3 regions of the Bacteroides caecimuris genome follow, and region 1 is predicted to be linked to each of the others. Evidence: riboswitches for the same ligand, from Rfam matches in the RefSeq annotation. Region 1 holds a riboswitch; each other region holds the start of a gene.
What was found. A riboswitch is a leader RNA that binds a small molecule or an ion and turns the genes downstream of it on or off. The one in region 1 is predicted to bind cobalamin.
Positions count from the first base shown of each region.

Region 2: another riboswitch for cobalamin. It lies ahead of accC (acetyl-CoA carboxylase biotin carboxylase subunit); the one in region 1 lies ahead of A4V03_RS08185 (DUF4465 domain-containing protein).
Region 3: another riboswitch for cobalamin. It lies ahead of A4V03_RS11760 (TonB-dependent receptor plug domain-containing protein); the one in region 1 lies ahead of A4V03_RS08185 (DUF4465 domain-containing protein).

Region 1 covers NZ_CP015401.2:1,913,993-1,919,211, reverse strand. Annotated here, with positions in the region: gene A4V03_RS08195 (DUF4971 domain-containing protein) at 1-329, opposite strand, end outside; gene A4V03_RS08190 (PKD-like domain-containing protein) at 338-2,239, opposite strand; gene A4V03_RS08185 (DUF4465 domain-containing protein) at 2,241-3,209, opposite strand; cobalamin riboswitch at 3,367-3,558, opposite strand; partial or broken gene A4V03_RS08180 (hypothetical protein) at 4,074-4,555, shown strand; gene A4V03_RS08175 (hypothetical protein) at 4,982-5,219, shown strand, end outside.
Region 2 covers NZ_CP015401.2:3,047,482-3,052,700, reverse strand. Annotated here, with positions in the region: gene A4V03_RS13300 (acyl-CoA carboxylase subunit beta) at 1-1,370, opposite strand, end outside; gene A4V03_RS13295 (acyl-CoA carboxylase biotin carboxyl carrier protein subunit) at 1,391-1,900, opposite strand; gene accC (acetyl-CoA carboxylase biotin carboxylase subunit) at 1,924-3,438, opposite strand; cobalamin riboswitch at 3,571-3,774, opposite strand; partial or broken gene A4V03_RS13285 (nicotinate phosphoribosyltransferase) at 4,103-4,441, opposite strand; gene hdhA (7alpha-hydroxysteroid dehydrogenase) at 4,602-5,219, opposite strand, start outside.
Region 3 covers NZ_CP015401.2:2,707,649-2,712,867, reverse strand. Annotated here, with positions in the region: gene A4V03_RS11765 (YncE family protein) at 1-254, opposite strand, end outside; gene A4V03_RS11760 (TonB-dependent receptor plug domain-containing protein) at 278-2,320, opposite strand; cobalamin riboswitch at 2,504-2,705, opposite strand; gene A4V03_RS11755 (DUF5106 domain-containing protein) at 2,794-3,738, opposite strand; gene A4V03_RS11750 (hypothetical protein) at 3,897-5,090, shown strand; gene A4V03_RS11745 (DUF3805 domain-containing protein) at 5,143-5,219, shown strand, end outside.

The DNA.
Region 1 (5,219 bases):
ACTTTGCTCTCCTGCATTCTGGAGGTGACTACGAATTTCCATTCATTTTCCCAATCCTCTATGGTTGATGGATTCGGGTTAATAGAGGCTCCCTCGCAAAGGGCATACTCTACGGTAGCCCCTTTCAGACTGGTATTATAAGGTATCTCAACTGTAATCTTGTCCCCGACTATCATGGCTTGATAGGTAATGCCATCTACAGTTAGAGCAAACTCGGAGATGAAGTGATCCTTGCCGTCTATTCCGCTTACTTCAGGGTCGTCATCACTACATGCAGCAAGGCAGAGCGTAGCGAAACAGAATAGGATGAAATGATATATTTTGTTCATAATGAATTTTATTTGTCGTTATTGTTGTTTTCATCACAGAACTTGAAAACTTCCGTGGAATTTTCCCCTAACCATCCGGCTTTTACATTGACTCCGGTCTGCACCTTGATAAAGTCGATATGGGAAAGGTTTGCAGGTGTACCGTCGATATTGACTGCATCGGAAATCTTAAAATAGTTTCCAAGTGCTCCCGCGTTAGGATTGTCTTTATTGGGCATATCATCACCAATATTATCGGCATATCCCCATCCGAACGGATTATTGGACCACATGCCTGTCGACGGGCTTTGTTCGGTACGTGCTTTCAGGCATGTGCCGTATAACGTATAGGAATCCGCTTCAATCCACAAAGGATAATAAAACTCTTGCGGGTGATAGTTGCCGAGACGGTCAATCGCTCCTTTATTTCCCTTGTTGTCCTGCCATTGAGTATCCATGTTGGGACCGGGACGGAAATAAGTTACGGCATAGTCCTGAATGGTTTCGGGTTTTCCATATTCAGAACCCTTCAGTTCATACCATTCATCGTTGGGCAAGCCGTCTCCATTGACATCTTGCATTACCCATACAATGCCCGGTTCATTTGACGAATCAAAGGCATTTCCTTTGATGGAAAAATCATAACCGCCTTTGTTTTCGATACTGTGGTCGAATCCTACTACGATATATCCTCCCCAACCTCCAAGAGAAACATATTGTTCATTATCAAGACGTTTTTGTGCGTAAGCACAGGCTGCTTCGTGCGTGCTTTCCCCATTGAAACCTGCTGTATTCGTTTCGTTTACAAATTGTCCCGGAGCCGGAACAAATTCATATACTTTATTGCTGTAAATGGAATTTCCGGCAGCAAAAGGTCTTTTTCCGGCCGCTTCACAACATTTCACCGGAATATTGACACTGACTTCATCGACACCGGAGACCGAAATATTACGGGTGAGCACTGCTTTTGTATCTTGATTGTCGTATTTCACAGTAAAGGTAAGCGTGTGTTCTCCGGTTTTAGCGGGTTTGAAACCGTAAACCAAAGAATTGGCTCCCTCAATCGGTTGCCCGTCCAAACTCCATTGATAAGAAGGCTCGGCACTTATTGATACAAAGGGGCGGACAAACAAAGTACGTCCTAATTCTACGTATTTGGTATTATTCTCGGTAAAATATAAAGATGACGGAACTACGATTTCAATCGGAAGTTTATCGACAACCTCAATAGAAACTGTCTTCTTTGATTGTCCGTCTTCATTTGTTACGGTTAAGGTCAGTTCATAAGTTCCCAACTCATCTTGCTTGAATGTATAAGTATTTTCCGTTCCGACTTCGTTTCCGTTAAGAGTCCACAAATAAGTAGCTCCTTCTGCATTTTGAATGTCGGGTGTAAGGATATACTCGCGTCCTGCGACAACTTTAAGCCCTATAGAGGGGGTTACCAATGAAATAACGGGCGGAGCCAATTCATTGACATCCACACGAATTTCTTCCTCTGTGCTGGCATCCCTCGTATCCACACGCAGGGTAACGTAATACGAACCGCATTCGTTGAAAATGTATTTCAATTGAGGCTCGTCGGAAATGATACGACCGTTGCATTTCCATGAATAAACGGCGTAATCGACATTCTGATAGGTCGGCTCAATAACGACCTCTTTTCCTATCTTTACAACGTAGATTCCGTCCTCGCTATCCAACTCAATGACAGGAGGCAATATCACGTCCTGCGATATTTCTTCGTCTTTGTTGCATGCAAATAGAAATATCGTCAAGGAGAATAAAAGCAAATACTTCTTCATTATATTTATAATTTTAATGCTGAAATTCCCTTGAAGAAAGTATTTGATTACAATCTCCATTGGGATATAATAAAAAGGGGCAAATACTTTGCACTTGCCGTTAAAAAGCATTTGCCCCAAATTCATGTTATTCGTTTACGGTTACATCAATATCGTCTATAGCAACGTAAGCAGGAGTGTTCAATCCGTATGCGCTTGAATCGCTTCCTTCGAAATTGATAGCTACAGTACATACGCTGTCACCTAAACCGCTTAAATCCACTTGATTCCATCCGGTACGGATTTTATTGGTCAAACCTGATTCTGCATCTTTACTGGAATCGAAGTTTGCCAAATAGTATTCTACTTCCTTACCTGTAGGTTTACCCGTCGCATCCAACGCAACAAATACCACCTTAAACCATCCTTTTTGTGCCGACAAAGAGCCTTGTGTAAACGAGTTGCCATCCTTCATGACTAAGTAGGTATAAGTCGTATTACAAACCCATACGCTGTTGAATTTACCATATTTCGGTGTACCCTTGACAGGAGTGTTTGTGGTAACGACTCTGTAGCCGGTTGCATCGGTCAGGTAAATCTTCGCACATTTGTCATAGGTTGCTTGTGAATCATTGTATGAATCGCTATAACCGAAAGCTACAGCAAAATTTTTACCGCTATGACCGCCGTTGGGCCAGTACACGCTACATTGGTTTTGATAATCCCCCTGTGTCAGATTATGGAAATTAGAGATGGCAAAACCACCATTCCAAAATTCATATTCCCAAGGCTGTCCGCTTACCCATTCTTGTTCCAAATAGTTAATCGGGAACTGAATGTACGTACCGGTTTGCCCGATTTGAGTGATGTAGCCGGTCGTTACCTGCTTGCCGTTGGCCGTGGCAGAATAGAGATTGTTTCCATACTGGTCAGAAGCCATTACGCTGGAAGGTACGTTATCAAAATCGATAAGCGCATTGGTAGAACTTATCGCGCGGGTTTGAATCGCACTCTCCTCATACGGAGCAAGGAAGTCATCGTCGGATGAACATCCCGTGAACACTGCGGCGGCCATTGCTACAACAGCCATTGCCAAGAATCTAAAATTCTTTTTCATAACTTAATTATTAAAAGTTAAACAAAAAGTTTAAACACACATTCGTTTTTATTGCGACAGATTTGCAACGAATGAGAAATCGGTTATCAAAAAGAATATAGGTGCCTGTGGACGAGCCTCTGTTCATTTTAATCTAATGCCAATTATCCCGTGGTCACTAAATCTATCTCATCAAGCAGGTCTTCTGGCTCATCCCGCTTATCGCGCCTTCCCAGCTTTCACCAGTGGCAAAGAGTGCGATAAACTTTAATAGGACTTACAGCTGCGAGTACAGCTCCGGATTTTCACCGGGATTCCCTTTTAATTCCGTTCGACGCTTCGATTGGAAACTTGACTGGTGCAAAGTTAATGGTTATTTTTTAATCTTGTTTCTTTTTCTGTGATTTTTATTTCAAGAAAGGATTATTTTATGGCGCGAATTGTATTTTCATGTTAATCAAGCATTTATAACAACCACGAATAGTCTTTTCCCCTTATGAATAATAGCGTTTCTCAATTATGGTCTCTTTTCATCTCACGTCGGCAATTCTCTTCGGAGAGATTTTATATGCAAAGGTACAGCGTGCGTCTGGTCGTCAAGTATCGCTTTCACTAACGGTTCCCGGATATTCTTCACGGCAGCCTTCCACAAATCGAAGATTGACTTTCACTCCCCACCTCGTTGCAGGGCATAGTCGGACGAGCCTGACTGTGCTCTTACATTGGGCGGTTGGGTATTCCGTTTCATCCCGTACACTGTTTACTTGCCTTATCCGTCCTTTTCCCGCTGTCAGTCCTGCATAAAAATCATTCCCCGACGAGAAGCCAAAAGAGTTTCAAGAAAAGGAAAAAAAGAAAATATTTGACAATCTAAAATTTACAATTATGCACAGCAGGATTTTTCAAATTTCAACGGAGCCGATAGACAAAGAAAACTATCTGAATGAGGACACACTCCAGCAAGGAGACGGGAGCTTCTATGACTATTGTTCAGAAATAGACGAGGAAGACCGTAAAGAGGATATTGCCAATTTGGTCAATCATGCCTTGCCCAAAGGAATGTTCGAGCTTATATCCGATGACACCATGCGCTATAATGGTGGAATAGAGCAATGGAAAGAGGAGTATGTCGCCAATATCAAAAAAAGAGCGAATGCTCTTACGGCAGATAATATGTTGGAATGGGGTTCGACCTATTATCTCAAACAGGCAGTGGAAAATCCGTTGGATGTCGCCTATCATTTCTATTTGGATGGCGATGGCTGCAGTCTTTTGCCGAACAGTCCTTTACGTTTATGGAGTTTGTTTGTAGGCTTGAACCGGGAACGATACTCTACATCGGAGGAGTTGTTGATTACCACTTCTGATGTTTGTCCGAAACATTGGCAACCACCCGCCTCAAAAGTGGGTGGTTGCTCTCTTTTTTGCACAGGCTCCCCGGTTACTTTTATAAATATGCTCTGCAGAGCTTCCGCCACCGGTTTCACAGCCGGTATATTCCTGTTTTAAGGGTATAATCCCTTCACAGCCCCGACATACGCCGCAGGTCTGTTTTCGTGTGCAAAGGTACGGTGGACGAACATTGCCCAAGTACCGCTATCGCTACCTGAAATAAAATTTGACGACAACTTTCCGTAATCGGAGATGACGGTATTTCATAAAATTTCGTTGCAGGTTCCTTGCTCATCGTTCTTGCATCCCCCCGTTTGTGACGCACATGAAAACAACCCCTTTGGGCGAAGTCAAAAGGCTTCAAGAAAAGGGAAATAAAAAAAACAATAAATCAAAAGACAATGAGCAAGTACGATTTCATCAAGCAAGGCAACCTCCTTTTTTGGCACACTGCCGATAATGATATAGAATGTCGAATTATCTCAACTCCCGAAAAAGTGGATAGTGACAGCATCATCTTAATCTCAACAAGCTCTTCCGAGACAGAGGTTTTGGCATCGGAGTTATTACCTATTGGCTCATCAAGAAGCCACAAAGAGGAGTTTATGCGCTGGAAGAAAGAGCGTGAAGCCGAGGGCA
Region 2 (5,219 bases), 1.1 Mb from region 1:
GCTTCCAGTTCCTTAGCCTTTGTTGCTTCGTCAGCTTTGCGGAACAGGATATTGATGGCGCCGTCTGCACCCATCACAGCAATTTCTGCGCTGGGGTAAGCGAAGTTCACGTCAGCTCCGGTCTGCTTGGAGTTCATTACGATATAAGCGCCGCCGTAAGCTTTGCGGGTAATAACAGTTAGTTTGGGAACAGTAGCTTCTGCGAACGCATAAACTATTTTTGCACCGTGGCGGATGATACCGTTGTTTTCCTGCGTATATCCCGGAAGGAATCCCGGAACATCTTCGAATGTAATCAACGGAATATTGAAACAGTCGCAGAAACGGATAAAACGACTTGCTTTGTCGCTGGCGTCGATGTCAAGAACACCGGCAAGATAAGCCGGCTGATTGGCTACGATACCTACCGAACGACCTGCCATACGGGCAAATCCGATGATGATATTCTTTGCAAAGTTCGGCATGACTTCGAAGAAATAACCGTTGTCTACCACGCGTTCGATAATGTCTTTCATATCATACGGTACGTTCGGATCTGCCGGAACGATTGTATCCAACGAAGCGTCTTCGCGGTTGTTTTCGTCAGAGCAAGGTTGTTTTCTAGCTTCATCCATATTATTCTGCGGTAAGAAAGACAACAGTTCGCGGATGCTCATCAACAGTTCTTCTTCGGAGTTGCACATAAAATGCGTCACACCGCTCTTGCTGCTATGCGTCATTGCGCCACCCAGTTCTTCTTTGCTTACTTCTTCATGAATTACGGTTTTTACTACATCCGGACCAGTCACGAACATGTGGCTTTGTTCTTTCACCATAAAGATGAAATCGGTAAGGGCAGGAGAGTAGCAAGCGCCTCCGGCACAAGGACCCAGGATAGCCGAAATCTGTGGAATCACACCGCTGGCCATTGTGTTCTGATAGAAAATATCCGCATAACCGGAAAGGCTTTCGATACCTTCCTGAATACGTGCGCCGCCCGAATCATTCAAAGCGATAATCGGGGCACCGTTCTTCAACGCAAGTTGTTGTACTTTCACAATCTTTTTGGCATTGGAAGCAGACAGTGAACCGCCATATACGGTAAAGTCATAAGCATAAACAAATACCTGGCGACCGTCTACCTTTCCGTAACCTGAAACGATACCGTCTCCCGGAATTTTGTTTTTATCCATGCCATAGTTCGTACAACGGTGAACCATCAATTTATCCAGTTCAACGAAAGTACCTTTGTCAAGCAACATATCAATACGCTCGCGAGCAGTCATTTTACCGCTTTCGTGTTGTTTCTCTATTTTATCGACGCCTCCACCAAGAGAAGCGATGCGGTCACGTTCCTCGAACGTGGCGTATGCTTTATTCATTTCTTCCATAATGCAATCCGTTCTTAATATTATGCAATCGGTTCTAATGTTATTAACGTCTGGTCGCCGGTTATGTTATCACCTTCCTGAACCAGAATTTCTTTAATACGACAATCTGAAGTCACTTTGTAGTTGCTTTGCATCTTCATGGCTTCAATAACGATAGCGGTGTCTCCCGTCTTCATTTCCTGGCCGACTGCAACAGGTATTTTCACTACTTTGCCCGGCATCGGAGAAGTGATACAGTCATTCTGTTCTTCTTCCCCTTTCTTGCGCATACGCAGATATTTTGCCTGACTGTCCACGATTTCTACATTGAAACTGCTATAATGCGTATTCACTTTATAGCTTTTTCCGTTATCACGGCGAATCAGCTGTGCGTTCGAACTGCGTCCGTCCATCAAGATGTTGCAAGTGCCGTTTTCTGCCATCACTACGTCTGCTTCAAACGTTTTTCCATCAATGGTGAGCACTACCTTGTTATCTTCCTTGCTGACCAGTTCTATTTCGGCCACACGGTTTCCTATATGAATTTCCATAATTGAATTCTCTTTGTTAAAATTTAGATTCTCAACACACCCTTATGCAAACCGAACTCTTTCCACTTGCTGATAGGGCGGTTGTCGGCAGCCATACCGCTGTTGTTCTCTTCGAGATTCATCAAATAGTCTATATAAGCAGCGATCAGGGCAATATTTTCGGAATATTCGCTGGTGCGCGTAATCCGTTGTTGCAGAAACTCGCTGTTCTTGGCGATGAATCCTGTGTCATAATGACCTTCTACAAAATCGGGAGTATCCATGATGGCACGCAGATAACTGATGTTGTTTTTCACTCCGGTCAATTTATATTCATGAAGAACACGACGCATCCGCTCAATCGCATATTCGCGATTGGTAGCCCACACAATCAGTTTACCGATCATCGGGTCATAGTAGATCGGAATTTCATATCCTTCGTATACATAACTGTCAATACGCACACCGATACTGTTCGGCTCTGTAATCTGTTTGATGATACCCGGACTTGGCATGAAATTCATTTCAGTGTCTTCGGCGCAGATACGACATTCGATAGCATGTCCGCGTTGCTGGATATCTTCTTGTTTCAGTTGAAGCACTTGACCGTCGGCAACTTTAATTTGCTCTTTCACCAAATCTACTCCAATCACTTCTTCCGTAATCGGATGTTCCACCTGCAAGCGGGTGTTCATCTCAAGGAAATAATAGTTGCGGTGTTTGTCAACAAGGAATTCGATAGTACCCGCACCGATGTAGTTCACAGCTTTGGCTGCTGCTACCGCTTTTTCACCCATATCTTTTCGCAGTTCGGGAGTGACGAAAACCGAAGGAGTCTCTTCCACTATTTTTTGGTTACGGCGTTGCACGGAACATTCGCGTTCGCACAGGTGAATGACGTTTCCATGCTTGTCACCAAGAATCTGGAACTCGATGTGATGAGGTTCTTCAACAAACTTCTCCAGATAAACCGTGTCGTCGCCAAAGGAAGACAATGATTCGCTCTTGGCAGTGGTATATGCTTCTTCCACTTCTTCGGCACTATGGATGAGGCGCATACCTTTTCCACCACCGCCCATAGATGCCTTCAGCATCACCGGATAGCCTATTCTATTGCAAAGCTCTATGGCTTCTTCCACGCTTTTCAGGTTGTCTTGTGTGCCAGGAACTACGGGTACTCCCGCCTCAATCATTTTGATACGGGCGGCAATTTTATCTCCCATTGCTTCCATTGTTTCCGGATTGGGACCGATAAAGATGATTCCTTCTTCCTGACATCGATGGGCGAAGGTAGCATTCTCGGACAAGAAGCCGTAACCCGGATGAATGGCGTCTGCATGAGCTGCTTTTGCCACTTCGATGATCTTTTCTATATTCAGATAACTCTCTTTGGATGCTGCCGGCCCTACGCAATAAGCTTCGTCTGCATAAAGTACGTGTTTCGCGGTGCGGTCTGCTTCGGAGAAGATAGCGATACTCGTTATCTCCATTTCCCGGCAGGAACGCATCACCCTTACGGCAATTTCACCGCGATTGGCTACTAAGATTTTTTTTATCATACTTTTTTCAATTAAGTACATATTTATTAATGTCTTCCCGTCTAATGGACATACTCCACCCGACGAAAAACAGTATTTTTTTGATTTGGGGCTTAACAAGTGATACTCTTTCTCCTAATCCACGAGGAGAGGGGCGTCTTACACAAAATGGCAGGTCTTCTGACTGACTCTTGTCTTATTTGCCTTCCCGAATAACATCAGTGGCGTTAAATTAGTTCAATTATAAGACATTAAACAGAGTTTCACAGCAGCGGGACTGTCCGGGATTTACACCCGGTTCCCTATTAATCATCGTCCGTTGGATACGGATTCTGAACCATTTTGGGCGGCAAAGATAAATAATTATTGAATAGGATGTTCCTTTTTTGCACGAAAGTTTCGATTTTGTGCAATGCTTGTTCTTAGTCCGGAAGATAAAGTGATAGGAGCGAAGTATGATGCAGAGAAGTCTTTTGCTAAACCATCTTTCTCCTGATATGGTTAGGTTGATAGTTATTCGGTAGGACATATATGAAGGAAAAGCAGAAAGTATTTTCTATCGAGGTACTTCTGCTTTTCTTTTTATAGCCTTTCTGTTGTCTTGATTATTGATTCTTGTTCAACTTCAACTCATACAGGCAAGCCTGTACTTCTTCAAGACTGCCGGTATGTTTTCCTTCATCATATAAAGCAAGTCAGCCACTTCGATGTGGAGATGACAGGCTTCATCCAGATGAATATCAATCTTATTCGGGTCGAAACGAAAAGAAGACAACCACTCTCAGTAGACTCTCGGGAGGAATCTGCAATTCTTCGTCATGTATTCCAACTCCTCTTCCGTGAAGCTCAACTGACTAAAATTCTTGATCTCTGTCTTGAGTGTTTCCAGAAAAGCTTCGGTATATTTTGTTTCATTCCGGTCATTGAAACTAAAAGTACCTATTGCATAGGGGAACAGTTTGATATAAGCATACGAGGTGGTAAACTTATAGAGATCTGTATCTAGTAGTGTTTTAACAATCATGACGTTCTTTTTTTTATCTTCTATATTTCCATCCTTTTATATCTTTGTTATTAGTTGGGTACAAAGATAGGTATCAGTAACACACAGGAAAAGAATTTATTTTTTGTAATGGTTGCTAATAAAGATATATTCTTTTTACTAGTTATACGTCATCTGATCTTTATGATAGTGCAACTGTCGGATTATGAGCAGTCAGGCCGCCATCCACGACGATTGTTTGTCCGGTGATGTACCTTGCATCGTTCGAAGCCAGAAAAGCGATGGTGGCTGCGACGTCTTCCGGTTCTCCTAAATAAGGAGTGGCACATTGGCCGAGGAAGATGTTGCGTACATCTTCATGCAGGTTATTCAATGCCGCGGGGGTAAGTACCAATCCCGGGGCTACTGCGTTGCAACGGATATTTTTCTTTCCCATTTGGGTAGCGATGTATTTCGTCAGATTAATGACGCCCGCTTTGCTGGCACCATATAATGTACCGTTAGCATCAGCCGTAAGTCCACTTATGGAAGCTACGTTGACAATGTTTCCGCCGCCATTGGCAGTCATGATAGGAATGACCTGTTGAGAAAGGTACATGGTGCAGCAGAGGTTCAGGTGGAATGCCTCGTCAAAGTAATTGATATCCAGCTTCTCGATATTAAGGTCACGTTTGGGATCGGTTCCTCCTACATTATTAATTAATATATCTATTCGTTGATATTCATTCATAGAAAAATCAATCAGCTCTTTGCAACTCTGGAGTTCGGTGGCGGAGAAATAGACATGACGCACATCGGC
Region 3 (5,219 bases), 790 kb from region 1:
CCTAGTCCCCGGCGGTTGACTGCTTTGAAATAGTCACGAATCATTTGCCGGTTGCCGAAAGAAAAACGTGCCAGCGAGCTATTGTTCTGATTGAACAGTCCTTCGCATAATACATATAATTCGGCAGTACCCGTTTCTGTCGGATCGCCTATAATGCCTGATGTGAAGGGCTTGTCCTCCATATCATCACATGCCGCAAATAAGATTATCAATGACAGCCAGCACGAGAATATATATATTAGTTTCCTTTTCACGTCAATATCTTACTTTGTAATAGTTAATATCTTATTTTTATTGTCGCCCTTACGGATCGTCCGGGCATTGGGAAATATTTCACAATCTCGTAATTCTTATCCAGCAGGTTCAATACTTCCACGCTGAAAGAGGTCGTGATTTTTCTGATTAGAAAGTCACGGTTTGCCGAAATGCTATGGTCGCTATAACTATCCAATCGGTTTTCGGCAATGTTTTGTCCTAAAGCATAGCGTTTTCCGGAAAAAAGGAATGAATAAGACAGATTGATCCACGGTGTTTCGACACCTGCCTGTCCCGAAGCAGATACGCGGGGAGTGTAGGCTATTTGATGTTTGTATGTCGATTCATACGTGTTCGGATCGGGCGAGGTGACATCTAACGCTCGTTGGTATGTGTAGTTACCCGAGAGGTTGATGCGTATTTTATCCCAAGGTTGGAGGGACAGGCTTCCTGTGGCATCAATGCCTTTGATATCAACTTCACCCAGATTCTTCATACTCCATACGGCAAGGTTCTTGGTAGGGTAGGCGATGATTTTATCTGTCACCTTGTTATAATAAGCGTCAATGGTTGCTGACAGATAGGGTAGGAACGGGCATACATTTTTATTGTATGTCAGTCCGATGTTGTATTGTTTTGCCTTTTCCGGCTTTAGCTGGGTGTTGCCTACTTCTTCGTAATATAAGTCGTTGAAACTTGCCAGACGGAAAATGTCTTTATAGAAGAAGCGGACACGGAATTCTTCATGCCGGAAAGGTTTGAAAGCGGCACTTACATAAGGGGTTAGCTTACGGTGATTGCCGGCACTACCGCCTTTTTTCACATCTTCATTGATAACGGTTGCCAATGCGGATGCGGAGATTGTTAACCAGTCATTTACGTATTTTCCGGCGAATGCTGTTAGCCATGAGTAACGCGTGGGGTGTACAAAGTTGGCGAGATCGGCGTTCATGGTGTTGATGCTTCCGTCTGTGGAAAGTGAGAAAGAGAGGTTGCTCAACAGTCTGTATAATACAGAAGCGGAAAGATAATATTCCTGCTGGTAATAGCTGTTTTCCGTTTTCTTAAAAGAGTTCTTGGTATCGGGGTCCAGATAACGTTGATAGCTCCAATTCCACTTGGCAGAGGTTTGGAACACCCATTGCTGGCTGAATTCTTTCTTGTATTGACTTTGTATGAATGTATTTTTATCCCACAAGTGTTGTGTGGAATGGTCGTTATAGAAGGTTGTAGCTTTGGGTAGTCCCCGGGAGGACTGAAAGTAGTAGCCTTTCAATCGCCATTGTTCTTTATCGGAGAAGTTGCCGTAAAGTCCGGCTTCGGCACGGAATGTCTGTACGTCTGTATTCTTTCGTTTTTCACGTGAGGACAGGTCTTCTGCCGCATTTCCATAATGTAATGTGTACGGATAATGTCCGTCGGAGGACATCCATTCGCCATTGGCTGACATGCTCCATGTTTTATTGAATTGTTGTTCCAGTAGCAGGGAGGGATTGATTAATCCCCAGGAGCCGGTTTTGAAAGCTCCGGCTATGTTGGTCTTTTTGCCTTTGGTGAATAGCGGCGTGAGTGTCTGTATATTCAATATGCCTGCTGACGCGAAGAAGCGGGCAGGTTGGAAGATGTTATCGCTTTGTCCGTTGTTTAGAGAAAGGCGGTCTACGTTGTCGAGCGAGAAACGCCCGATATCTATTTGTCCGGTTTGGCAGTCGGTTAGGGTGATTCCGTCATAGCCGATGGCGGTATGTTGGGCTCCCAGGCTTCGTATGGATACTGTTTTCAGTCCGCCGATACCTCCGTAATCTTTTACGGTCACTCCGGCAAAGTGTTTCACCGCGTCGGAAACTTGCAGGGCGTGCAGGTTTTTCAGGGCATCTTTGGAGAAGACTTGCAGGGGAGCGGTTGAGCGTATTTCGCGGGTCTGGTAGATATCTGATACTGTTATTTCGGGAATAGAATATGTATGTGTCGTATCTACCTTTTGCTGTTGTGCAAAAAGTGATATAGATAAGAGTTGGCAGCTAAATACTGCAAAGATCACTTTATTAAATGTTCTTTTTTTCATTTATTTCTTTTTCAGTCTGTTGTTGGTTAAAAGTGTCCGGGCGAAATCCCTTCGACCGGACACGCATAAATAAACTTGGCAGAGTTTATCCGTTTTAACACACTTTCTCTGAATCAGAGTGATGAATGAAATGATAGACGACTTGTCCGGTTCATTAGACTCAACGCTTTTTCCTCGAAAGCAGTGAAACTTATTTGCATGGCAGGTCTTCTGACTTGTTCCTGTTACAAACGCCTTCCCGGATTGGTTTCCAGTGGCAATGAGTGAATTGCTTGTAACTTGGTATGGAACTTACAGCAGCGGGACTGTTCAGGACTTGCACCTGATTCCCTTTTAATTGCTTCCCCCGCATGGGAGTCGCAAACCAATGCGCGGCAAAGATAGGGAGTTTATTTGTTTTTTCCAAAGGGATGTTCTTTTTCTTTCGTCTTGATACGAAAGAGAAAGAACCAAAAAGAAAGGATCAAGGCTGCTTATTGTTCGCTTTTTATTAACAGGTATTCTTCAACGGCTTGTGTGGTGGCGTCTTTTAGGAGTACAGTCTTTTCCTTGTTGAGAAGGTAGAGGGTGGGGATTGCCTTCAAGTCATATAGTTGTTGCTCTTTGATGGCGAATTTCTTGTCGTATCCGTTGATCCATTCTTGGGGGAATTCATTTAGGTGTTTTCTCCATTCGTCCAGCTCTTCGTCGGGATAGATGGAGAGGACTGTAAGTCTCTTTTGCTCCAGAAGTTGATTGATGATAGGGGCATTTCTCAGGGCGTCTATCGTTTCTGTACAGGCATGACAGCCGGGGTTGTTAATGAATAGGAGGATGTACTCTGCTTGCAGTTGGTAGAGGGAACCTTGTGCGCCGGAGGCTAATGTGTAGTTGAAGTTCAGGGCTTTGGTGCCGATACGGTTTTTCTGGGCTAATTCCCGGCGGGCTTTGGGACGTACTTTCTCTATTTCTTCTAACAGAGGGGAATCCAACATGGCGTCTAATACGGGAATGTAGAATTCTTCGTTACGCATGGGGGAGTTAGGGTCATATAGATATTTATCTGCCAGGTCGGTGATGTAGGTGAATACTTTTTTGTCTACGTTTGTTCGCTCGATTGTTTTCCGCATGGCTTCTTGTGCGGTTTCCAAAGGGACGTGGTTTAGTATGTCGCAATAGTCTGCCCAGGCTTGTTCGGTCACTTCGGGGTGGTGGATGTAATTGGTGTCGGCGAAATTGACGTTATCCCAATAGTGTTTTACTAGAAAATCTGCTCGTTGTTCGGGAGCTGTCATCATTGCGGGGATGGCAGGCAGGGTGATGGATTTAATAGTGTCCTGTATGGTTTCGTTTGTACTTTGGCTGGAGGCATTCCCGTTTTTGCATGAGCACAACAAGAGGAAGCATAAAACGGGAATAATATTTATGTTCATTTTCATAATTTGTTTTTTTACTTTGAAAGCAAAGGTAATTTCCTTTTTCCTTTATACAAAATAATCCTTTCTTTTTCTACCTTTCTTTAGGAAAAAACGCTCGCTATTTGTTATCTTTGTTAGCGAGATATAATAGAAATGTTTGACTATAGAAACTACAAATAATGATAAAAATTGACTTAAAACGGCATCGGAAGGAAATAATAGGATCGGTTGTGGTACTGTTAATTCTGCTTGGCAGTATGTCTGTGTTTAAATATACTTCATTCAATTCCGGTTTTGAGATTGTAGACGATCTGGGAGGGAATATATTTCCTTCGGCGATTCTGTCTGTTGCCACCACCGATGCACAAGTGATTGTTCCGTCGGATTCAACGTGTTTGGGGAATCCGAAGTCGTGTATTGCCGTTCGGCTGAAATCGAAGACAGCTTATAGTCGTGTGCGGATTGAAGTAGCCGAAACGCCTTTTTTCTCCCGCTCGGTGTCGGAATTTGTATTAAACAAGCCTAGGACGGAATATACGATTTATCCTGATATTATCTGGAATTACGAGGCACTGAAAAATGAGGTGCAGGCAGAGCCGGTAAGCGTAGCTATCACAGTGGAGATGAACGGAAAAGATTTGGGACAACGGGTACGTACTTTTTCAGTGCGTAGTATCAATGAGTGTCTGTTGGGATATGTGGCTAACGGGACTAAATTTCATGATACCGGTATTTTCTTTGCGGCTTATGTCAATGAAGAGAATCCGATGATCGATCAGTTGCTTCGCGAGGCATTGGATACTCGGATTGTTAATCGTTTTCTCGGTTATCAGAGTAAGGCTAAAGGGGCAGTAGACAAGCAGGTATATGCCCTTTGGAATATATTGCAGAAACGTAAATTCCGTTATAGTTCTGTTTCCAATACCAGCCTTTCGAGCAATGTTGTTTTCTCGCAGCGCGTCCGTACGTTTGATGATGCACTGGAATCTTCACAGGTTAATTGTGTGGATGGGAGTGTGTTGTTTGCGTCGTTGCTTCGCGCCATTAATATTGATCCTATCCTGGTACGTACACCGGGGCACATGTTTGTAGGATACTATACGGATAATTCGCACACGGATAAAAACTTCCTGGAGACAACAATGATTGGTGATGTCGATCTGGATGATTTTTTCCCGGATGAACAATTGGACTCTACAATGGTAGGCAAATCGCAGAATGAGATGTCGTTACTGACTTTCGAGAAATCGAAACAATATGCTAATAAGAAGTATAAGGAGAACGAAGAAGGAATCCATTCCGGAAAGTTGAATTATATGTTTTTGGAGATTTCTAAAGAAGTGAGGAGGAAAATACAGCCGATAGGTAAATGATATTCGTTTTTAATTCGTATTTTTGCCCAAGTAATCATTTTAATATAAAAGGATGCAAGGCAAGAAATTTATCTCTCCCGGAGCATGGTTTTCTATGAACTATCCATCAGACTGGAATGAGTTTGAAGA